DNA from 3 places in the Streptomyces sp. NPDC091412 genome. Region 2 is predicted to be linked to each of the others. Evidence: riboswitches for the same ligand, from Rfam matches in the RefSeq annotation. Region 2 holds a riboswitch; each other region holds the start of a gene.
The links. A riboswitch is a leader RNA that binds a small molecule or an ion and turns the genes downstream of it on or off. The one in region 2 is predicted to bind cyclic di-AMP.
Positions count from the first base shown of each region.

Region 1: it holds a riboswitch for cyclic di-AMP, as region 2 does, so the genes downstream of both, ACIQMV_RS07915 (M23 family metallopeptidase) here and ACIQMV_RS18965 (M23 family metallopeptidase) in region 2, are expected to answer to the same signal.
Region 3: it holds a riboswitch for cyclic di-AMP, as region 2 does, so the genes downstream of both, ACIQMV_RS26130 (C40 family peptidase) here and ACIQMV_RS18965 (M23 family metallopeptidase) in region 2, are expected to answer to the same signal.

Region 1 covers NZ_JBIVTV010000003.1:8,441-15,981, reverse strand. Annotated here, with positions in the region: gene ACIQMV_RS07920 (HPr family phosphocarrier protein) at 116-397, shown strand; gene ACIQMV_RS07915 (M23 family metallopeptidase) at 604-1,347, opposite strand; cyclic di-AMP (ydaO/yuaA leader) riboswitch at 1,360-1,520, opposite strand; gene ACIQMV_RS07910 (M16 family metallopeptidase) at 1,754-3,142, opposite strand; gene ACIQMV_RS07905 (M16 family metallopeptidase) at 3,139-4,512, opposite strand; gene ACIQMV_RS07900 (DNA topoisomerase (ATP-hydrolyzing) subunit A) at 4,889-7,345, shown strand; gene ACIQMV_RS07895 (CobW family GTP-binding protein) at 7,342-7,541, opposite strand, start outside.
Region 2 covers NZ_JBIVTV010000006.1:383,402-390,942, reverse strand. Annotated here, with positions in the region: gene ACIQMV_RS18990 (MFS transporter) at 1-644, shown strand, start outside; gene lhgO (L-2-hydroxyglutarate oxidase) at 730-1,950, shown strand; gene trmB (tRNA (guanosine(46)-N7)-methyltransferase TrmB) at 2,019-2,843, shown strand; gene ACIQMV_RS18975 (PrsW family intramembrane metalloprotease) at 2,863-4,197, shown strand; gene ACIQMV_RS18970 (aldo/keto reductase) at 4,216-5,160, opposite strand; gene ACIQMV_RS18965 (M23 family metallopeptidase) at 5,277-6,335, opposite strand; cyclic di-AMP (ydaO/yuaA leader) riboswitch at 6,347-6,503, opposite strand; tRNA gene ACIQMV_RS18960 (tRNA-Met) at 6,734-6,807, opposite strand; gene ACIQMV_RS18955 (dihydrofolate reductase family protein) at 6,907-7,541, opposite strand, start outside.
Region 3 covers NZ_JBIVTV010000012.1:124,412-131,952, forward strand. Annotated here, with positions in the region: gene ACIQMV_RS26115 (ANTAR domain-containing protein) at 1-198, opposite strand, end outside; partial or broken gene ACIQMV_RS26120 (ATP-dependent Clp protease proteolytic subunit) at 382-1,017, shown strand; gene ACIQMV_RS26125 (hypothetical protein) at 1,025-1,273, shown strand; cyclic di-AMP (ydaO/yuaA leader) riboswitch at 1,673-1,886, shown strand; gene ACIQMV_RS26130 (C40 family peptidase) at 1,890-2,363, shown strand; gene ACIQMV_RS26135 (ATP-binding protein) at 2,422-2,877, opposite strand; gene ACIQMV_RS26140 (helix-turn-helix domain-containing protein) at 3,105-3,965, shown strand; gene ACIQMV_RS26145 (DUF397 domain-containing protein) at 4,000-4,230, shown strand; gene ACIQMV_RS26150 (8-amino-7-oxononanoate synthase) at 4,284-5,411, opposite strand; gene bioB (biotin synthase BioB) at 5,560-6,807, shown strand; gene ACIQMV_RS26160 (adenosylmethionine--8-amino-7-oxononanoate transaminase) at 6,800-7,541, shown strand, end outside.

The sequences.
Region 1 (7,541 bases), on a different contig from region 2:
CGGACCGAGGCCGCGGTCCGACGCCACCCGGAGCGGGGCACACCCCCGCTCCGGGCTCGCTCCACGTGTGGAAAACTGGTCTAGACAACCCTGATCACCCGAAGGGCAGCAACACATGGCTGAGCGCCGCGTCAACGTCGGCTGGGCCGAGGGCCTCCACGCCCGCCCCGCCTCCATCTTCGTCCGGGCCGCCACGGCCGCAGGCATCCCCGTGACGATCGCCAAGGCCGACGGGACGCCCGTCAACGCGGCCTCCATGCTGGCCGTGCTCGGCCTCGGCGCCGAGGGCGGCGAAGAGGTCGTCCTGGCCTCCGACGCCGATGGCGCGGACGCCGCGCTGGACCGGCTGGCCAAGCTGGTCGCCGAGGGGCTCGGGGAGCTTCCCGAGACCGTCTGACCGGCAGGTCCGGTCCAGCGCCCAAGCCGTGCCGCCCGGTCCGGGTGGCACGGCTTCGCCGTGCCCGGCGGGCCCCGGAACACCGGAACACCGGAACACGGGAACACGGGAACGGAACACGGCCGGGAATACCGGAAGCCCCGGCTCGGGAGCCGGGGCTTCGGGAGTGTCGCGTGGCGCGCCGCGCGGTGCGCAGACGCGGCGGGTCAGACGCTGACGCCGTGCTTGCGGAGGTAGGCCACGGGGTCGACGTCGGAGCCGTAGTCCGGGGACGTACGGGCCTCGAAGTGCAGGTGCGGTCCGGTGACGTTGCCGGTCGCGCCGGACAGGCCGATCCGCTGGCCCGGGATGACCTGCTGGCCCACCGAGACCCCGATGGACGACAGGTGCCCGTACTGGGTGTACATGCCGTCGGCCATCCTGATCACGACCTGGTTGCCGTACGCCCCGCCCCAGCCGGTCTCGACGACGGTGCCGATGCCGACCGCGTGGACGGTGGTGCCGCTGGCGGCGTGGAAGTCGATGCCGGTGTGGGTGCCGGAGGACCACAGGGAGCCGCCGGTGCGGTAGCCGGTCGATATGTAGGAGTCGAGGATCGGCGTCACGAAGGCGTTGAGACGCTCGCGCTCTGCCTCACGGGCGGCGCGCGCCTTGGCCTCGCGCTCCTCCGCGGCCTTCTTGCGCGCGGCCTCCTCGGCCTGCTTGCGCGCGGCGGCCCTGTGCTGGGCGACGGCCTGGGCGTCGATCTTCTCGGCGACACTGTCGCCCATGGTGACGACCGGGGTGAGGCCGGTGTCCTCGGGCGCGGGGGCCTCCGCGGCGAGGGCCGGGGCGGCGAGGGTGCCGATGACGCCGGTGGTGGCCAGGGCCGCGACGCCCGCCGCGCGGGCGGTGGTGCGGTGCATCCGGCTCGGCCGGCGGTGCTTCCCGGCGGCGCGGGTGAACGCCATGGAGACGTGGGTCCTTTCCTTCCCTGTCGCCTACCGGGTTAGCTGACGGGTTCGGAGCAGGAAGGTCTCCTACGGCCCCCTCGCGGCATGCGCGGGTGTCCGATTCACCCCAGGGACGGTGGGTCCCCGGCTCCCCTGGCTCACGCCGTACGGGGACTCGGCGATGACTGTCCGGTGCCGCGGACGCGGCGCACTGCCCGACGAACAGCCGCACCGACGCTAAACGGGGCCGCTTTCAATTCCCAAACGGATCAGAAGTTTTGTAGCGCATACCACAGGGCAGACAGGCAACCTCCCCCTCAATTCGGACATCGTGGGGCCCTGGTGACGCTTCGGTCACCAGGGCCCCACGTGCGCGTGTGCCGTTCGTCGCGCGTGCGACGGCGGCGGCAACGAGGTGGTACCTCTACTCGGCCGCGACGACGGTGACCCGGCCGGCGCCCAGGGCCTCGACCGGCTCCCTGATCTGCGCCGCGTCACCGACGAGGACCGTCACCAGCCGGTCCACCGGGAACGCGTTGACGACGGCCGCGGTCGCCTCCACCGTGCCGGTCGCGGCGAGCTGCTGATAGAGCGTCGCCTGGTAGTCGTCGGGCAGGTGCTGCTCGACCTGGTCGGCGAGCGTGCCGGCCACGGCGGCGGCCGTCTCGTACTTCAGCGGCGCCACGCCGACGAGGTTCTGCACGGCGACGTCCCGCTCGGCGTCGGTGAGGCCCTCGGCGGCGAGCTTGCGCAGCACCGTGAACAGGTCGTCCAGGGCCGGGCCGGTGTTCGGGGTGTCGACCGAGCCGCTGATGGCGAGCATCGCGGCGCCCGACCCGTCGGGGGCCGAGCGCAGCACCTGGCCGAACGCCCGCACCCCGTAGGTGTAGCCCTTCTCCTCGCGCAGGACGCGGTCCAGGCGGGAGGTGAGGGTGCCGCCGAGGCAGTAGGTGCCGAGCACCTGGGCGCTCCACACGCGGTCGTGCCGGTCGGGGCCGATCCGGCCGATGAGCAGCTGCGTCTGCACGGCGCCGCGCCGGTCCACGATGACCACGCGGCCGGTGTCGTCGGCGGTCACCGGCGGCACGGGCCGCGGCTTGGCGGGCGAACCGGTCCAGGCGCCCAGGGTCCGGTCCAGCAGCTCGTCGAGGTCGACGCCGGTGAGGTCGCCGACGACCACGGCGGTGGCCGTGGCCGGGCGCACGTGCCGGGCGTAGAAGGAGCGGACGGCCGCGGAGTCGATGGTGACGACCGTCTCCTCGGTGCCCTGGCGCGGACGCGACATGCGCGAGCCGGCCGGGAAGAGCTCCTTGGACAGCTCCTTGGCGGCGCGGCGGGCCGGGTTGGCCAGCTCGTGCGGGATCTCGTCGAGCCGGTTGCGCACCAGCCGCTCGACCTCGGAGTCGGCGAACGCGGGCGCCCTGAGGGCGTCGGACAGCAGGCCGAGCCCCTTGGCCAGACGGGAGGCCGGGACCTCCAGGCTCAGCCGTACGCCGGGGTGGTCGGCGTGCGCGTCGAGGGTGGCGCCCGCGCGCTCCAGCTCGGCGGCGAACTCCTCGGCGGAGTGCTTGTCGGTGCCCTCGGAGAAGGCCCGCGCCATGATCGTGGCGACGCCGTCCAGGCCGGCCGGCTCCGCCTCCAGGGGCGCGTCCAGCAGCACCTCCACGGCGACGACCTGCTGGCCGGGGCGGTGACAGCGCAGCACCGTCAGGCCGTTGTCCAGCGTCCCGCGCTCGGGCGCGGGGAACGCCCACGGCTTGGCCGCGCCGGCCCGGGGCTGGGGGTGGAACTCCATCGTGGCGAGCTCGGTCACTTCGCCGCCTCCTCGGTCTCGTCGGTGGCCGCGGCGTCCGCGTCCCGGTCGTCGTCCTGCACGTCGGCGGCGGTCGGCTCGTAGACGAGCACCGCGCGGTTGTCGGGGCGCAGGCGGGACTCGGCGGCCTCCTGGACCTCCTCGGGCGTCACCTCCAGGACGCGCTTGACCGCGGTCAGGGCGAGCTGCGGGTCGCCGAACAGGACGGCGTAGCGGCACAGTTCGTCGGCGCGGCCGGCGACCGTGCCGAGACGGTCCAGCCACTCGCGCTCCAGTTGGGCCTGGGCGCGCTCCATCTCCTCGGCCGTCGGGCCCTGTTCGGCGAACCGGGCGAGCTCCTCGTCGATGGCCGACTCGATGACGGGGACCTCGACGTCGCCGGAGGTCTTCACGTCCAGCCAGCCCAAGGAGGGCGCGCCGGCCAGCCGCAGCAGTCCGAAGCCGGCCGCGACGGCCGTACGGTCGCGGCGCACCAGCCGGTTGTAGAGCCGGGAGGACTCGCCGCCGCCGAGGATGGTGAGCGCCAGGTCGGCCGCGTCGCACGCGCGCGTGCCGTCGTGCGGGAGCCGGTAGGCGGCCATCAGGGCGCGGGCCGGGACCTCCTCCTCGACGACCTCGCGCAGCTGCCCGCCGATGACCTCGGGCAGGGAGCCGTCGCGGGGCTCGGGCTTGCCGTCGTGGGACGGGATGGAGCCGAAGTACTTCTCGATCCAGGCGAGCGTCTGCTGCGGGTCGATGTCACCGACGACCGACAGGACGGCGTTGTTGGGCGCGTAGTACGTGCGGAAGAACGCGCGCGCGTCCTCCAGGGTGGCCGCGTCCAGGTCCGCCATCGACCCGATCGGCGTGTGATGGTACGGGTGGCCCTCCGGGTAGGCGAGGGCGGTCAGCCGCTCGAAGGCGGTGCCGTAGGGGACGTTGTCGTAACGCTGGCGGCGCTCGTTCTTGACGACGTCCCGCTGGTTCTCCATGGACTCGTCGTCCAGGGCCGCGAGCAGCGAGCCCATGCGGTCGGCCTCCAGCCAGAGGGCGAGCTCCAGCTGGTGGGCGGGCATGGTCTCGAAGTAGTTGGTGCGCTCGAAGCTGGTGGTGCCGTTGAGCGAGCCGCCCGCGCCCTGCACCAGCTCGAAGTGGCCGTTGCCCTTGACCTGGGCGGAGCCCTGGAACATCAGGTGCTCGAAAAGGTGAGCCAGGCCTGTACGCCCCTTGACCTCGTGGCGCGAGCCGACGTCGTACCAGAGGCACACCGCCGCGACCGGGGTCAGGTGGTCCTCGGAGAGCACCACGCGCAGGCCGTTGGCCAGGCGGTGCTCGGTCGCTGTCAGGCCGCCGGAGTCTGCCTCGGCTGCGGCCGTGTGACCCATGGGCATGTACGTCCCTTCGATCGCGTGGGCGGTCTGCGAACCGCCCTTTTCCTACCGGTCCTGCCACTGTATGCAAGCGTGTGGATCCCTGGCGAAGTTCCCACGACCCGTACGCCGAGAGCGAGACGGAAAGCCACGCGCCACGGCGGCAGGGCAGCAGAGCGGGATGTGAAGGGGCTTCGCACGCGCCACAGAAGCACCACCGCCCTCAGGGACCACGGGACGGACAAGGGCGCGGCAGCCGACGGCAGGAGGGCCCCCGGAGGCGGGACGGGATCGCGGAACGGCCCTGTGGGGACGGGGCGTGGTCCGCGTTGTCGGTCGCGCGGTCCACAATGGTCCGCGTCAGATCCCGTCACGCTTCAGCAAGGAGCCGGCAGCGATGGCCCGCCGCAGCACGAAGACCCCGCCGCCCGACGACTCGTACGAGGAGCGGATCCTCGACATCGACGTCGTCGACGAGATGCAGGGCTCCTTCCTCGAGTACGCGTACTCGGTCATCTACTCCCGCGCCCTGCCGGACGCCCGGGACGGACTCAAGCCGGTGCACCGCCGCATCGTCTACCAGATGAACGAGATGGGGCTTCGCCCCGACCGCGGCTACGTGAAGTGCGCGCGCGTCGTCGGCGAGGTCATGGGCAAGCTGCACCCGCACGGCGACGCGTCGATCTACGACGCCCTGGTGCGCCTGACCCAGCCCTTCTCGATGCGTGTCCCGCTCGTCGACGGCCACGGCAACTTCGGCTCGCTGGGCAACGACGACCCGCCGGCCGCCATGCGGTACACCGAGTGCCGGATGGCCGAGGCCACGAGTCTGATGACGGAGTCCATCGACGAGGACACCGTCGACTTCTCCCCCAACTACGACGGCCAGGAGCAGGAGCCGGTGGCCCTGCCGGCCGCCTTCCCGAACCTGCTGGTGAACGGCTCCTCGGGCATCGCCGTCGGCATGGCCACGAACATGCCCCCGCACAACCTCAACGAGGTCATCGCGGCCGCCCGCCACCTGATCCGCCACCCCAACGCGGACCTGGACGCCCTGATGCGACACGTCCCGGGTCCGGACCTGCCCACGGGCGGCCGGATCGTCGGCCTGTCCGGGATCAGGGACGCCTACGAGACCGGCCGCGGCACCTTCAAGATCCGCGCGACGGTCTCGGTGGAGACCGTGACGGCGCGCCGCAAGGGGCTGGTGGTCACCGAGCTGCCCTTCTCCGTGGGCCCGGAGAAGGTGATCGCCAAGATCAAGGACCTGGTCGGTTCGAAGAAGGTCCAGGGGATCGCCGACGTCAAGGACCTCACCGACCGCGCGCACGGACTGCGCCTGGTCATCGAGATCAAGAACGGCTTCGTGCCGGAGGCCGTCCTGGAGCAGCTCTACAAGCTGACGCCGATGGAGGAGTCCTTCGGCATCAACAACGTCGCCCTGGTCGACGGCCAGCCCCTCACGCTCGGCCTGAAGGAGCTGCTGGAGGTCTACCTCGACCACCGCTTCGACGTCGTACGGCGCCGCAGCGAGTACCGCCGTACCAAGCGGCGCGACCGGCTGCACCTGGTCGAGGGCCTGCTCACCGCGCTGGTGGACATCGACGAGGTCATCCGTCTGATCCGCTCCAGCGACAACTCCGCGCAGGCCAAGGAGCGCCTGATGCGGCGCTTCTCGCTGAGCGAGGTCCAGACGCAGTACATCCTCGACACCCCGCTGCGCCGTCTGACCAGGTTCGACCGCATCGAGCTGGAGGCGGAGAAGGACAAGCTCGTCGCGGAGATCGAGGAGCTGACCCGGATCCTGGAGTCCGACGCCGAGCTGCGCAAGCTGGTCTCGGCCGAACTGGCCGCGGTCGCCAAGAAGTTCGGCACTCCGCGGCGCACGATGCTGCTGGAGGCGAGCGGCACCCCGGCCGCCGTGGTGCCGTTGCAGGTGGCGGACGACCCGTGCCGCGTCCTGCTGTCCTCGACCGGCCTGATGGCCCGCACGGCGAACGGCGACCCGTTCGCGCGGGGCGGGGGCGGCAAGCGGCAGAAGCACGACGTGATCGTCTCGGCGGTCCCGGCGACCGCCCGGGGCGAGGTGGGCGTGGTGACGTCGGGGGGCCGCCTGCTCCGCGTGAACGTCGTCGACCTGCCGCAGTTGCCGGAGACGACGTCGGCGCCGAACCTCGCCGGCGGCGCGCCGCTGGCGGAGTTCGTCTCCCTGGAGGACGACGAGACCGCGGTCTGCCTGACCACGCTGGACGAGTCGTCGCCGGGCCTGGCGCTCGGCACCGAACAGGGCGTCGTCAAGCGGGTCGTCCCCGACTACCCCTCCAGCAAGGAGGAGTTGGAGGTCATCACGCTCAAGGAGGGTGACCGGATCGTCGGCGCCGCCGAGCTGCGCACCGGCGAGGAGGACCTGGTCTTCATCACGGACGACGCCCAGCTCCTGCGCTACCAGGCCTCCCAGGTCCGCCCGCAGGGCCGCGCGGCCGGCGGCATGGCCGGCATCAAGCTCGCGGACGGCGTCAAGGTCATCTCGTTCACGGCCGTCGATCCGGCCGCGGACGCGATCGTCTTCACCGTGGCCGGCTCGCGCGGCACGCTGGACGACTCCGTGCAGACGACGGGCAAGGTCACGCCGTTCGACCAGTACCCGCGCAAGGGCCGCGCCACCGGCGGCGTGCGCTGCCAGCGGTTCCTGAAGGGCGAGGACTGCCTGGCCTTCGCCTGGGCGGGTCCCACCCCGGTCGTGGCCGCCCAGAAGAACGGCGGCCCGGCCGAACTCCCGGAGGTCGACCCGCGCCGTGACGGCTCGGGCGTGTCGCTGCCGAAGACGGTGGCGGTGGTCGCCGGGCCCGTCTAGGCCGGCAGTTCCGCAGGGTCCGGGCCCGGGTCCGGCAGGCCCGGGTCCGCCGCATCCGGGTCCGGGAGGTCCGGGTCCTCGGGGTCGTGTCCCTCGGGATCCCGTACGTAGCGCAGGACGCCCCACATGCCGTGCTCGTCGGCGTGCGGGGCGTCCTGCTTGCACGCCTCCAGTTCCTCGCCGAGGGCGCCCGCGT
Region 2 (7,541 bases):
GCCTGGCCCGTGCCGCCGCCGACGTGCCCCTCGGGGGCTACGTCCTGGCCTCCATGTCCCTCCAGGCGACCTACCGCGGCTTCGGCGACGAGGGCGTCGACCTCGCGCAGGCCGCCCTGGAGCGCAACCGGGGCCTGGCCACGGCCCGCACCATGAGCTTCTTCCGGCTCGTCGAGGCACGCGCCCACGCGCGCGCGGGCGACGCCCAGGCGGCCGGCGCCGCCCTGAAGGCGGCCGAGGGCTGGCTGGAGCGTTCCCGTGACGGGGACAACGACCCGTCCTGGCTCGGCTTCTACGGCTACGACCGGTTCGCCGCCGACGCCGCCGAGTGCTACCGGGACCTGAAGGCACCCCGCCAGGTCCGCCGCTTCACCGAACAGGCGCTGTCCAAGCCGACGGAGGAATTCGTCCGCTCGCACGGCCTCAGACTGGTCGTCTCGGCCGTCGCCGAACTGGAGTCCGGCAATCTGGACGCGGCCTGCGAGCAGGGCGTGCGGGCCGTGGAGGTCGCCGGGCGGATCTCCTCCGCGCGCACCACGGAGTACGTCAAGGACCTCCTGCACCGGCTCGAGCCCTACCGCGACGAGCCGCGCGTGGTCGAGCTGCGCGAGCGGGCCCGCCCGCTGCTGATGACCCCGGCCTGAACCCCGCCCGGCCGGGCACCCCGGCCGCGCGGTCCCGCCGGTTCGAGGGCATTGTCAGTGGCGCAGTGCACTATCGAGGCGGGAGGTGGAGCAGGTGCGGCCGGACATCGCTTACGACTGCGACGTGCTGGTGATCGGAGGTGGCATCGTCGGCCTGTCGACGGCGTACGCGATCACGCGCGCCGCGCCGGGCACACGCGTGACCGTGCTGGAGAAGGAGCAGGGCCCGGCCCGGCACCAGACGGGACGCAACAGCGGGGTGATCCACAGCGGGATCTACTACCGGCCGGGCTCGCTGAAGGCGCGGTACGCGGCGGGGGGCGCCGCCGAGATGGTCAAGTTCTGCGCGGAGTACGGCATCGCGCACGAGGTGACCGGCAAGCTGATCGTGGCGACCGGGCGGGAGGAGCTGCCCCGGCTGCACGCACTGGTGCAGCGCGGCCGGGAGAACGGCATTCCGGTGCGCGAGCTGGGCCCCGCGCAGATCGAGGAGTACGAGCCGGAGATCCGCGGACTGGCCGCGATCCACGTGGGGACGACGGGGATCTGCGACTTCACGGCGGTGGCCCGGCAGCTGGCGGAGGCGTCCGGCGCGGAGATCCGGTACGGGGCCCGGGTGGTGCGGGTGGACCGGCGCCCGGAGCTGGGGGCGGCCGTCCTGACGGAGCGCGGTGACGTCGTCCGCGCGCGCGTGCTGGTCAACTGCGCGGGGCTGTACTGCGACGAGGTGGCGCGGCTGACCGGGGACGAGCCCGGGGTGCGGATCGTGCCGTTCCGCGGGGAGTACTACGAGCTGGCACGGCCGGAGCTGGTGCGGGGACTGGTGTATCCGGTGCCCGACCCGGCGTTCCCCTTCCTCGGCGTACATCTCACCCGCGGGGTCGACGGCGGTGTGCACATCGGGCCCAACGCGGTGCCGGCGCTGGCCCGCGAGGGCTACGGATGGGGGGTCGTACGGCCGCGGGAGCTGGCGGGGACGCTGGGCTGGCCCGGGTCGTGGCGGATCGCCCGCCGGCACTGGCGGTACGGGGCCGGGGAGCTGCGGCAGTCGGTGTCGAAGGGCGCCTTCACGCAGGCGGTGCGCCGGCTGATGCCGGGGGTGCGGGAGGAGGACCTGGTGCCGGCCGCCGCCGGGGTGCGGGCGCAGGCCGTCCTGCGGGACGGCACGCTGGTGGACGACTTCCTGATCCAGGAGGGCGCCCGGACGGTGCACGTGCTCAACGCGCCCAGTCCCGCGGCGACCGCCTCGCTGCCGATCGGGCGCGAGGTGGCGAGGAGGGCCCTCGCCGTCCTGGCATCGGCATGAAGGGCGCACCGGGTCCCGTCATCCTTGAGGGCTGGTTCGTGCCGGCCCCACGTAAAATCGTTCCCACTGTGACTGACTCGCTGAACACCCCCCAGGCTCCCGCCCCCGGTGAGCTGCCCCGGCACACGCCCGGCGTGTCCGTGCGGCACACCCGGGCCAAGGGGGAGCCGCGCTTCCCCGACGGGCCCAAGGCCGATCCGGCCGGCTCGCACTTCGAGCGGCGGATCCGCAGCTTCCAGCCGCGCCGGAGCCGGGTGACCGCGGGACAGGCGGACGCGTTGCAGCGGCTGTGGCCGGCCTGGGGGCTGGACATCGACGGGCAGCGGGTGATCGACCTCGCCGAGCTGTTCGGGAACACGCGCCCGGTCGTGCTGGAGATCGGCTTCGGGATGGGCGAGGCCACCGCCCGGATGGCGGCCGAGGACCCGGACACCAACATCCTCGCCGTCGACGTGCACACCCCGGGCCAGGGCAACCTGCTGAGCCTCGCCGACCGGCACGGACTCGGCAACGTCCGCGTCGGCAACGGCGACGCCATCATCCTGCTGCGCGAGATGCTCGCCCCCGACAGCCTCGACGGGCTGCGCGTCTACTTCCCCGACCCCTGGCCGAAGAAGCGGCACCACAAGCGGCGGCTGATCCAGCCGGAGTTCCTGACGCTGGCCGCCGCCCGGCTCAGGCCCGGAGCGGTCGTGCACTGCGCGACGGACTGGGAGCCGTACGCGCAGCAGATGCTCGACGTGCTGACGGCACACCCGGACTTCGAGAACACCCAGGCCGACGGCGGTTTCGCGCCACGTCCCGGCTTCCGGCCGCTGACCCGTTTCGAGGGCCAGGGACTGGAGAAGGGTCATGTGGTGAACGATCTGCTCTTCCGCCGCGTGCCCAGGTGACCTCGTGAGGGCCGATGCCGTGGTCACCTGCCCCCCGTACCCGACACCTCCCGGCGCTCCCGGCGGCACGTCCCGCCACGCGCACTGGTGGCAGCGGCGATGGGTCAGGTACGGCGCCCTCGTCACCCTGCTCGCCCTCTCCGGGCTGGTCATCCTCGCTCTCGTGCGCCGGCAGACCGGCACCGAGGGGTTCCTCGTCGGGCTCGGGCTCGCGGTGCTGCCCGTACCGCTGCTGACGGCCGCCTTCCGCTGGCTGGACCGGGTCGAGCCCGGCCCCTGGCGGAACCTGGTGTTCTCCTTCGCCTGGGGTGCCTGCGCGGCGGCCCTGATCGCGATCGTCGCCAACAGCTTCGCCACCCACTGGATCGCCACGGCGACCGCCGATCCCGCGGGCGCGGACACCCTGGGCGCGACCGTGATAGCGCCGGTCGTGGAGGAGTCCGCGAAGGCCGCCGCCGTCCTGCTGGTCTTCCTCTTCCGCAGACGCGACTTCACCGGCATCGTCGACGGGGTCGTCATCGCCGGGGTGACCGCGACCGGCTTCGCGTTCACCGAGAACATCCTCTACCTCGGCAACGCCTTCGGCACCGACCAGCTCACCGGTGACCGGGGCATCGCCTCCGTCACCGCGGCGACCTTCTTCGTCCGCGTCATCATGTCGCCGTTCGCGCACCCGATGTTCACCGTGCTCACCGGCATCGGCTTCGGCATCGCCGCGATGTCCGGGAACCGCCGCCTGCGCCGCCTGCTGCCGCCGCCGGCCGGGCTGCTGCTCGCGATGGGCATGCACGCCCTGTGGAACGGCTCGGCGACCTTCGGCGAGTACGGCTTCTTCGCGGTGTACGCCGCCTTCATGGTGCCCGCGTTCGGGCTGCTGACCTGGCTGGTCGTCTGGACCCGGCAGCGCGAGCTGAGGACCGTGCGCGAGGAGCTGCCCGCGTACACCGCCGCCGGATGGCTCACCCCGGCCGAACCGTTCGCCCTGGCCTCCATGCGGGCGCGCAGACTGGCCCGCGACCACGCCCGGCGCCACCTCGGCAGGACGGCGGCGCGCACGGTCGCCCAGTACGAGGCGTACGCGACCTCGCTGGCGTTCCTCCGGCACCGCGGGCGTCGGGGGCGGACCGGCGCCGACTTCGCCGTACGGGAGCGGGAGCTGCTGCACGAGCTGTGGCGCAGGCGGGAGGTGGCGCAGCCCGCGCTGGACCACGCGGCCAGGATGACGACGCCCATGGCCGCGCCGGCCTGGCCGGGCTACGGGGTGTACGGGGTGCACCCGCGGCCGCTGGGGTACGGGTCGTACGGACCGGCGGCGCCGTATCCCTCGTACAACCCATACCGGACCCAGCCGTAGCGGCCCGGGGGACGGGCGTTACGCCGATGCCCGCGTCAGCTTCCCGAGCTCCTCCTCCGTCAGCCGCAGCTCCGCGACCCCGAGCAGTGCCGGGAGCTGCTCCACCGTCCGCGCCGAGGCGATCGGGGCGGTCACCGTCGGCTGCGCGGCGAGCCACGCCAGGGCCACCGTGGCGACCTCGGCGTCATGGGCCCGGGCGACCTCGTCCAGGGCCGTGAGGACCTTCTGGCCGCGCTCGGTCTCGAGGTGCTTGGCCGCGCCCTGCGCCCGCGCGCTGTCCACCGTCGCACCGGGCCGGTACTTGCCGGTCAGGAAGCCGGAGGCGAGCGCGTAGTACGGAACGGCGGCCAGGCCGGACCGCTCGGCGACGTTCTCCAGCCCGCCCTCGTAGGTGTCGCGCGAGACCAGGTTGTAGTGCGGCTGGAGCGCCACGTAGCGGGCCAGGCCCTCGCGGTCGGAGAAGTCCAGGGACTCCTGGAGTCGCTCGGCGGAGATGTTGGAGGCGGCGATGTGCCGCACCTTGCCCGCCCTGACCAGCTCGTCGAGCGCGCCGATGATCTCCTCGACGGGGACTTCCGGCTGGTCGAAGTGCGTGTAGTACAGGTCGATGTGGTCCGTGCCCAGGCGCCTGAGGGAGGCGTCGGCCGCGGCCTTGATGTTGGCGGCGCTCAGACCCCGGTAGTCGGGGTGCTGGCTGACCTTGGTGGCGATGACGACATCGGAGCGGTTGCCGCGCTCCTTGATCCACTTGCCGATGATCGTCTCGGACTCGCCGCCCTGGTTGCCCTCCACCCACGCGGAGTAGGAGTCGGCGGTGTCGACGAAGTTGCCTCCGGCGGCCGTGTAGGCGTCGAGGACGGCGAAGGACTGCTCCTGGTCGGCGGTCCAGCCGAAGACGTTGCCGCCGAGGGCGAGCGGGAAGACCTCGAGATCGGACGAACCCAGTTTGCGTAGAGAAGTCATGTCCAACATCAACAACCGCGCCGGAGCGGCCCATTCCGGACCGGGCCGCATCCGGCCGCAAAGGTTGCGCAAACCGGTCTCACAGGCTCGTCAAGGGTGAGACCGGTCCATGTTCGTCAGGGGTTGATGCCCTTGCCGCGCAGCCACGCCAGCGGGTCGACTCCGGTGGACTCGCCGCCCGGGTGGACCTCCAGGTGGAGGTGGGGCCCGGTGACGTTGCCGGTGGCGCCCACGCGGCCGATCACGTCGCCCGTGCTGACCTTCTGGCCGACGCTGACGCTGATCGACGACTGGTGGCAGTACCACAGCTCGGTGCCGTCCTCGAGGGTGAGGATCGTGCGGTAGCCGTAGGAGCCGGCCCAGCCGGCCTCGGTGATGGTGCCGGTGTGGATCGCCTTGAGCAGGGTGCCCGTGGGCGCGGCGAAGTCGAGGCCGGTGTGGTAGCCGGAGGACCACATGGAACCGGCCTGGCCGAAGGTGGAGGTGAGCGTGTACGAGGAGGTGGGCAGCGCGTACTGCTTGGCCAGCTCGGCCAGCCGGGCCTCCTCGGCCTTCCGCGCGGCCTCCTCGGCCTTCCGCTTGGCCTCCTCCTCCGCCTTCTTCTTCTCGGCGGCGGCCTTGGCCTCGGCCGTCTCCCGCGCCTTCGCCGCCTCCTGGGCGGCCTTCTTGGCGACGGCGGCCTCGGCATCAGCCTGGGCCTTGGCCTCGATCTGGACCTGCTGCTGCTCGGCCTGCGCCATGATCCGGTTGCGCAGCACCTCGCCGGCGTCCGAGGTGCCCTCCTCGGCCTCGGCGGCGGTCACGCCGACGCCGCTGAGCGCCGTCGCCGAGCCCACGGGGGCGGCGTTGGAGGAGTCGTCGAACAGGGAGCCCACGGAGGGCAGGTCGGGCAGCGAGATGGACACCGGCGGCTTGCCGCTGTTGGCGCTCGCCATGCCGCCCGCGCCGACGGCGGCGATGACGCCGACACCGAGAACGGTGGAGCTGCGGGCGAGTCCGCCGCCGCGCTGCTTGGCGACACGGTGCCGGCCGCGCACGGGACGGATGGACTCCGCGGTGGGGTTCCACTCCTCCCAGGGGCCCTCGTCGGCGCGGCGGCTGTCGTAGCCGAAGGTCTCTCCGTGCTGCCGGCTCGGCGCGAACGGGGCTTCCGGGGCAGGCGGGTTGGACGCCACGAAGGCGCACTCCTTTCCTTCCGTCTCGCCTACCGGGTTAGCTGACGGGTTCGGAGCGGGAAGGTCTCCTACGCGCGTAAACAAGCCATGCGTACACGGCGGTTACGCGCGATTCACCCCAAGTTGGTGGTTCCCCGGTTCCCTTGCGGGATTCGGCGTGCGCGCACGGAGCCGCCTCTTGTGACGGCTGGGACGACCGTGCTGCGTTATCGAACGTTAATAGACTCGGGGCTCGGATTCCAAGCCGTTCGGCTTGATCGCTAAACCTTCCGGCGCGACCTTACGGTCCATGACCACCGAAAACCGGGCGAGTTGACCGCATCTCGAAGGAGAGCCGTGTGTCCGGGAAACACTCAGGGCCGGAATCCATTGATCGGATTCCGGCCCTGAGCCTTCAGTAGCGGGGACAGGATTTGAACCTGCGACCTCTGGGTTATGAGCCCAGCGAGCTACCGAGCTGCTCCACCCCGCGTCGTTGTGTCACCAGTATATGCCATCCGGAAGGCTGCTCGCACCCACCTCACCTTCCACCGCCCGTCACACGGTTCCCGGGCGTACGGCGAGGCCCCGCTCAGCCGAGCAGATGACGGTTCGGCTCCCTGGCCCGCTCCTCGAACTCCGGCACCACGACGACATCCGCGCCACCCGCCACCAGCACCCCGGTCCCGTCGGCGCCCTCGACGAACGTGTCCGGCTCCCGCCACGCCGTCACCACCCGTCGCACCCCGGCGTCCAGAATCAGCCGGGCGCACGGACGCGGCCGGGAGGCGCGGCGGGCGCACGGTTCCAGGCTGCTGTACACCGTGGCGTCCGGCAGCCGCGGATCCGCCGGGTCGACCTTGGCCAGCGCCGCCTCCTCCGCGTGCACGACCGGGTCGCCGCCCTCCCGCGAGTACCCGCGGGCGAGTTCGGTCCCGTCGGCGGCGACCACCACGGCGCCCACGCTGAACGCGGTCCGGGACGGCGGGCACTGGGCCGCCAGCGCGCAGGCGAGCCGGAGCCAGTGCCGGTCCGCGGGCACGGCGCGGCCGGCGGTGCCGGGAGCGGTGGGCTCGTAACGCACGAGGACGACGTCCTCGATGGTCCGCGTCTCCACCAGCCGCAGCCGCCCGCCCTGGTAGGTCCCGGGCCCGAACAGCCGGGGCGCGTCCGTGTCCCCCACGAACAGCGGGGCGAGCACGAGCTGCACCTCGTCCGCGAGCTGCT
Region 3 (7,541 bases), on a different contig from region 2:
CAGGACCTGCCAGGCGTCCTCGGGCGGGATCCGCCCGAAGGTCACCACGGCGCCGATCGCCTGGTCGATCACGGCGTGCGAGGTCAGGGCCCGCTGGAGCTGATCGATCTCCTGGTGCAGCCGCTCGCGCTCCAGCACCAGATCTGCGGCGGAGAGCGGCGGGAAAGGGTGCCGCTCGGACATCGCGAAGAACACCATGGCCAGTCCCCTGGGTCGTCGAGCACCCGCGCTTCCAGCTTCACCCCGCAGGAGACCGTGCACGACCCGGGACCGTTCCCGCACCCGGCCCGGGAAAGCCCTCGGCGAGTAATGCACGTCCTGTACATTTCTTACGGAGCCCCCTCCGGCCGGATCCGGCGCCGCCGCATGGAGGGGTGTGCCATGACGCGGCCGTCCGCCCGCTACGTCCTGCCGGAGTTCACCGAGATCACCAGCGCCGGCCGGCGCTCCCTGGATCCGTACGCGAAACCGCTCGAGGAGCGGATCGCCCTCCTCGGCACACCGATCGACGACACCGCGGCGAACGACGTGATCGCGCAGTTCGTCCACCTGGAGCACCGGACGCCCGGACGGGACATCTCGCTCTGCATCAACTCGCCCGGCGGCTCGTTCTAGCACGACGCCGGCCGTCCACGACACGATGCGGTACGTGTGCTGGACGTGGAGACGATCCGACTGGGCCAGGCCGTCGCGTCCGCGGCGGCGCTGCCGGCCGCGGGCACCCCGGGCAAGCGGTACGCGCCGCCCGGCGCCCGCGTGGTCCTGCGGCAGCCGTCACCGCCCGAGCCGGTCGGGGGCCAGGCGTCCGACCTGGCGGTCCAGGCGGACGAGCTGACGCGGATGCGCGCCCGCCTGGAGGAGCTGCTCGCGCGGAGCACCGGGCGGTCCGTGCGGCAGGTGCGGACCGACCTGGAGCGGGAGCAGGTGCTGGACGCGCAAGAGGCCCTGACATATGGACTGATTGACCGAATCCTCCCGAACCGCGGAGCCACGCGCACCGCGCCGGACGCGGGGTGAGCCGCCGATGCCGCCACCCGAGCCGCCACCCCTGCCGGCGCCGACCCGCGCCGAGGCGGAGCTGATCGACCGTCACCTGGAGCCGGCCGACCTGCTGGGCCGCGTCAACCCGGGACGGCCCGGAGACACCTACCGGGCCCCGAGGGCCGCCCAGGCGCTCGCCGGCAGGGCGGTGGAGCTGCGCGGCACCCGGGCACTGATGCACCGGCGGGGCGAGACCGAGCCGCACGCGGACACTCCGGCCCGGGCTCTGTGAGTGCTGGACGGCGAGCGGCGCACGGCCCGTGTCACCCTTCCCCCCGACTGCGGAAGTTGACGTCGTCCACAGCCGCGGTCTCGGCGGGAAAAGGGGCCCATCTGTCTGGACACGGGGTGAAATCGCCCCGAATGACCGACCGCCTTTCGGTGTAGGTTCAGCTCCTTTTTCGGGACCGCCGCAGTCGCGCAACACGCCTCCACGGATGGCGGAATGAGGTGCTCCGCTGCTGGTCCGGGGGTCGTCGCGGGCGGGGGCAACCGTTCGATCGCGAGGGTGTCCACCCGAACGGGCGCGTGGTGAGTAACAACACAAACACGCGGTTCCATTGGGATTTTCGGACATCCGTAGGTGAAGATCCCTGTCTGACGACAAGCCCCCGCCACAACGGCGGGGCGGTCCGGGCGGACGCCGAGTCCTGCCGCCGCCCGGATGACCGGTCGACAGGAGTGGATCGGCAGGAGTGGAGGACCCAAGCACGACGGGTCGCCGGAACGGTCACGCCATGGCCGGTCCGAGCAGCCCTTGGGGTGAAGCCGCGACAACGCGGCCGGGCAACTTCGCCAGCCCGAATCCGACAGGTCATCCTTCACAGGCGGCTGACGAAGGGTTGCGCATGACTGCGCTCAATCGTGTCCCGTCGCTGATGGCCCGGGCCGGCACGGCCTCGGCCCTGACCCTGGCCGCCGTGGGCGGCTCGATCGTGGTCCCGGGTGTGGCCTCCGAGGCCTCGGCCGTGACCACCGCGAACACGGCGCTGCGGATCGCGGCGTCCAAGCAGGGGTCGCCCTACCAGTGGGGCGCCACGGGGCCGCGGAGGTTCGACTGCTCCGGGCTCACGCTGTACTCGTTCAAGAGGGCGGGCAAGAAGCTGCCCCGCACGGCCGCACAGCAGTACAACAACAGCCGGCACATCTCCGCGGGCAGCCGCCGAGCCGGGGATCTGGTGTTCTTCCACTCGGGCTCGCGCGTCTACCACGTGGGCATCTACGCCGGCAAGGGCAAGATCTGGCACGCTCCGAAGACCGGGGACGTGGTGAAGCTCCAGAAGATCTGGACGAAGAGCGTCTGGTACGGCCGGGTGAGCTGACCCGGCCGCAGTGCGGTGCCGTGCGGTGGCGGAGCTTCGACGTCGCCACCGCACGTTCCTACGGTTCCTGACCCGCGGCAGTCACGGGGCGGGCGGGAACCGTCCACGGAAGTTCGATGCAGACCGTCTTGCCGCCCTCCCGGGTCGGCCGCACGGTCAGTCTGCCGCCGCACTCGGCGGTGAGCCACCGGATGATCACCATGCCCCGGCCGTTGTCCTGCTGGACAGCGGCCGGCAGGCGTTTCGGGAACCGGGGGTGGCTGTCGGTGACCCCGATGCGCAGTCGTTCGTCACGCACGAGGACGAGGTCCACCGTGAAGGTGGGTGACTGCCCCAAAGTGTGCTGTACGGCGTTGGTGGCGAGTTCGGACACGATGAGCCGGACCGTCTCGGCGGTGTCCGTGGACGGCGGCAGGCCCCACTCCGCGAGCGTGCCGGCCACATAGGCACGGGCCGCACAGACCGAGGCGGGATCGCTCGGCAGAGTGACGGATGCTTCCAGATGGTCTGCCATGGCGAGGTCGTCCCTTTCCCACGGGGCCGGAGTCCGACAATTGGCGGATGGTTCGAGTACGGTCCCGCACTGGTGCTTCGCCGTCAGACTGCCATCACCTCTCCGGTCTCGGTGGCGATCCACCGAGATATGCATATATCTGTCGCTCGATGCGGTGAACTCTGCGACGGCAGACCGTATCCGGAGCGGGTCGCGTGGAGCGTTCAGAGGGAGCGAGGGAGTAGCCCATGCAGCACGGTCCCGAGGTGCGCCGCCGGAAGCTGGGCGCCGAACTGCGCGCGCTGCGCACCGGCGCGGGTCTCACCAGCGGTGAGGCGGCCCGCCTGGTCGGCTGGCACCAGTCGAAGGTCAGCCGGATCGAGACCGGCACCAGCGGGGTGAAACCGGCCGACGTGCGCTCGCTCCTGGACGCGTACGCGGTCCACGACACCCAGCTGCGCGAGCTGCTCCTGGTGCTCGCGGGGCTGGACGACGGCGGCGACCGGCACCACTGGTGGCACGCCTATCGCGGAGTGCTGCCGCCGACCTATCGGGACTTCATCAGCCTGGAGTCGCAGGCGAGCAGGATGCGCACCCTGGAGACCTCGGTCGTTCCCGGACTGCTCCAGACACCCGAGTACGCCCGCGCGGTCACCCGGGCCGCGGTGGACGGGCTCGACGAGGACCGGCTGGACGCGCTGGTGGAGGTGCGGCTGGCCCGCCAGGACGTGCTGCGCTCGCGACCGCCGCTGGAGCTCGACGCGGTGCTGGACGAGGCGGTGCTGCGCAGGGAGGTGGGCGGGCCCGAGGTCATGAGGCGGCAGCTGGAGCGGCTGACGGAGGCGGCCCGGCTGCCCCAAGTACGGCTCCAGGTGTTGCCGTTCGCCGCCGGCGCGCACATCGGGATCACCGGCCCTTTCGTTATCTTCTCGTTTTCGAACACTTCCGATCTGAACGTGGTGGTTCTCGACCACTTGACGAGTAGCCTCCACCTCGAGCGGAAAGAAGACCTAGAGGCCTACGCCGAGGCCTTCGACACCCTGCGGATCCACGCCCTCTCGCCCGAGGACTCGTTGGACTTCATCGCCGGGATACGCCAGACCCCCTGACGGCGCACAACCGCGTACCGCGTAAGGAGGCCCCATGTCCACTCCGCCTCGGCACGTACCTTCCACCACCGATCTGCACGGCGTGCGCTGGCTGCGCAGCAGCTACAGCACGGGAGCCAACAACTGCGTCGAGACGGCCCGGCCCGCCACGGGACCGTGGGCCGGGCTGCTCGCCGTGCGCGACTCCAAGGCCCCGGCCGGTCCCGCGCTGCTCTTCTCCCCCGCGAGCTGGGCAGGCTTCACGGCCGCGGCACACCGCACCTGACGGACAATCCGGTCATATCCACACCTGGTGGTGCCCGGCCGTGTCACGCCGACTCATGGTCGTGTTCCACCGATCACCCGTACAGCGCGTTCGATCTGCGCCCCGGAGAGGTCCGCGCGGGCGGTCAGCCTCAGCCGTGAGATGCCGTCGGGCACGGAAGGAGGACGGAAACAGCCCACGGCCAGCCCGGCCGCCCGGCAGTCGGCCGCCCATCGCACGGCCCGCTCCGGGGACGGCGCGCGCACCGAGACCACCGCGGCGTCCGGACGCACCGCCTCCAGGCCCGCGGCGGTCAGGCGTGCGTGGAGTTCGGCCGCCACGGCACGCGCGCGTGCCGCCCGCTCCGGCTCGCGGCGCAGCAGTCGCAGCGCCGCGAGGGCGGCACCCGCGGCCGCGGGCGCGAGACCGGTGTCGAAAATGAACGTCCGGGCCGCGTTGACCAGGTGGTCGATCACCCGCCCGGGCCCGAGGACGACTCCGCCCTGGCTGCCGAGCGACTTCGACAGCGTGGCCGTGGCGACCACGTCGTCGGCGCCCGCCAGCCCGGCCGCGTGCGCGGCGCCGCGGCCGCCCGCGCCCAGGACGCCCAGCCCGTGGGCGTCGTCGACGACGAGACCGGCGCCGTGCTCCCGGCAGACCGCTGCGAACTCCGCCAGCGGGGCCGCGTCGCCGTCGACCGAGAACACCGTGTCCGACACGAGTACGGCCGGGCCCTCGTGCGTTCCGAGCGCCTTGCGCACGGCGTCCGGGTCGGCGTGCGCGACGACCTGTGTCGTGCCCCGGGCCAGCCGGCAGCCGTCGATGAGCGAGGCGTGGTTGCCCGCGTCGGAGACGACGAGCGAGCCGTGCGGCGCGAGCGCGGTGACCGCGGCCAGGTTCGCGGCGTATCCGGAGGAGAAGACCAGCGCCGCCTCGAAACCGCAGAATCCGGCCAGTTCGCGCTCCAGTTCGGCATGGAGTTCGGTGGTGCCGGTGACCAGCCGGGAGCCGGTGGAGCCGCCGCCCCAGGTACGCGCCGCGGCCGCGGCCCCCTCGGTCACCTCCGGATGGCGGGCCAGCCCCAGGTAGTCGTTGCCCGCGAGGTCGAGCAGCGGCGAGTCGGCGGGGCGGGGCCGCAGGGTCCGTACGAGTCCGGCCCGGCGACGTGCGTCCGCCTGCTCCTCGATCCAGCCGAACGCCATGGGTCCTCCGGGGCTTTTGTAGGCAGTGGACAGACCCTAGCGGCAGGGCCGGCCGCCCATGATGTGGCAATACCCACATGTCGATGCGCCCGTCGTTGTGCGGAGTCTCCTTGGCCGCGGACCGGGCCGTAGGACAGGATCAGCTCTCATGAACCTGCTGAACACGCTGGTGGACAAGGGGCTTCGGCGCGAGTCGCCGACCCGCGAGGAAGCTCTGGCCGTACTGGCCACCTCCGACGACGACCTGCTCGACGTGGTGGCCGCGGCAGGGAAGGTGCGCCGCCACTGGTTCGGCCGGCGGGTGAAACTCAACTATCTCGTCAACCTCAAGTCGGGCCTGTGCCCCGAGGACTGCTCCTACTGCTCCCAGCGGCTCGGATCGAAGGCGGACATCCTCAAGTACACCTGGCTCAAGCCCGACGACGCCTCCAGGGCCGCCGCGGCGGGGCTGGCGGGCGGCGCGAAGCGGGTCTGCCTGGTGGCCAGCGGGCGCGGTCCGACCGACCGTGACGTGGACCGGGTCTCCGACACCATCAAGGCGATCAAGGAGCAGAACGAGGGCGTCGAGGTGTGCGCCTGCCTCGGTCTGCTCTCCGACGGCCAGGCCGAACGGCTGCGCGAGGCCGGGGCCGACGCCTACAACCACAACCTCAACACCTCCGAGGCGACGTACGGCGACATCACCACCACCCACACCTACGCCGACCGGGTGGACACGGTGCACAAGGCGCACGCGGCCGGGCTGTCCGCCTGCTCCGGGCTCATCGCCGGGATGGGCGAGAGTGACGAGGACCTGGTCGACGTGGTCTTCTCGCTGCGCGAGCTGGACCCGGACTCCGTTCCGGTGAACTTCCTGATCCCGTTCGAGGGCACACCGCTCGCCAAGGAGTGGAACCTGACCCCGCAGCGCTGCCTGCGGATCCTGGCGATGGTCCGGTTCGTCTGTCCCGACGTGGAGGTGCGGATCGCGGGCGGCCGCGAGGTGCACCTGCGCACCATGCAGCCCCTCGCGCTGCACCTGGCCAACTCGATCTTCCTCGGCGACTACCTGACCAGCGAGGGCCAGGCGGGCAGGGCCGACCTGGAGATGATCGCGGACGCCGGGTTCGAGGTGGAGGGCGCCGACCAGGTGACGCTGCCCGAGCACCGGGTGGCGGCCGGGGGCGGGTGCGGGTCCCACGGCGGCACGGGGTGCGGGTCCCACGAAGGCTCGGGATGCGGATCGCACGAGGGGCCGGGGTGCGGATCGCACCAGGGTGGCGGGGTCTGCGGTCCCGCCGCGGCACCGGCGGAGGAACCGGCATCGGCACCGGCCGCGACGGGCAACGAGCCGCGCACGGATCTCGTCTCCGTACGCCGCCGGGGCGCCGGAACGGACCTCGCGCCCAATGCCTGAACCGCACACCACGCCCGGCCCGGGCGTGCCCGAGCTGCTGGACCTCGACCGGCGGCACGTGTGGCACCCGTACGGACCCATGCCCGGCCGCCACGAACCGCTCGTCGTGGAGTCGGCGAGCGGGGTACGGCTGCGACTCGCGGACGGCTCGGGCGAACTGGTCGACGGCATGTCGTCGTGGTGGGCGGCGATCCACGGCTACAACCACCCGGTGCTGAACGAGGCCGCCCGGGGTCAGCTGGAACGGATGAGCCACGTGATGTTCGGCGGGCTCACGCACGAGCCCGCCGTCCGGCTCGCGAAGCTCCTTGTCGACATGTCACCAGAGGGCCTCGATCATGTGTTCCTCGCCGACTCCGGTTCGGTGTCGGTCGAGGTCGCGGTCAAGATGTGCCTTCAGTACTGGCGCTCGCTCGGCCGGCCGGACAAGCGGCGGCTGCTGACCTGGCGGGGCGGCTACCACGGGGACACCTGGCAGCCGATGTCCGTGTGCGACCCCGAGGGCGGGATGCACGAGCTGTGGACCGGTGTGCTGCCGCGTCAGGTCTTCGCGGACGCGCCGCCGGCCGAGTACGAGGAGGCGTACGCCGACCATCTGCGGGAGACGGTCGAACGGCACGCCGGCGAACTGGCCGCCGTGATCGTCGAACCGGTGGTGCAGGGCGCGGGTGGAATGCGCTTCCACTCCCCCGCCTATCTGCGGGTGCTGCGCGAGGTGTGCGACGCGCACGACG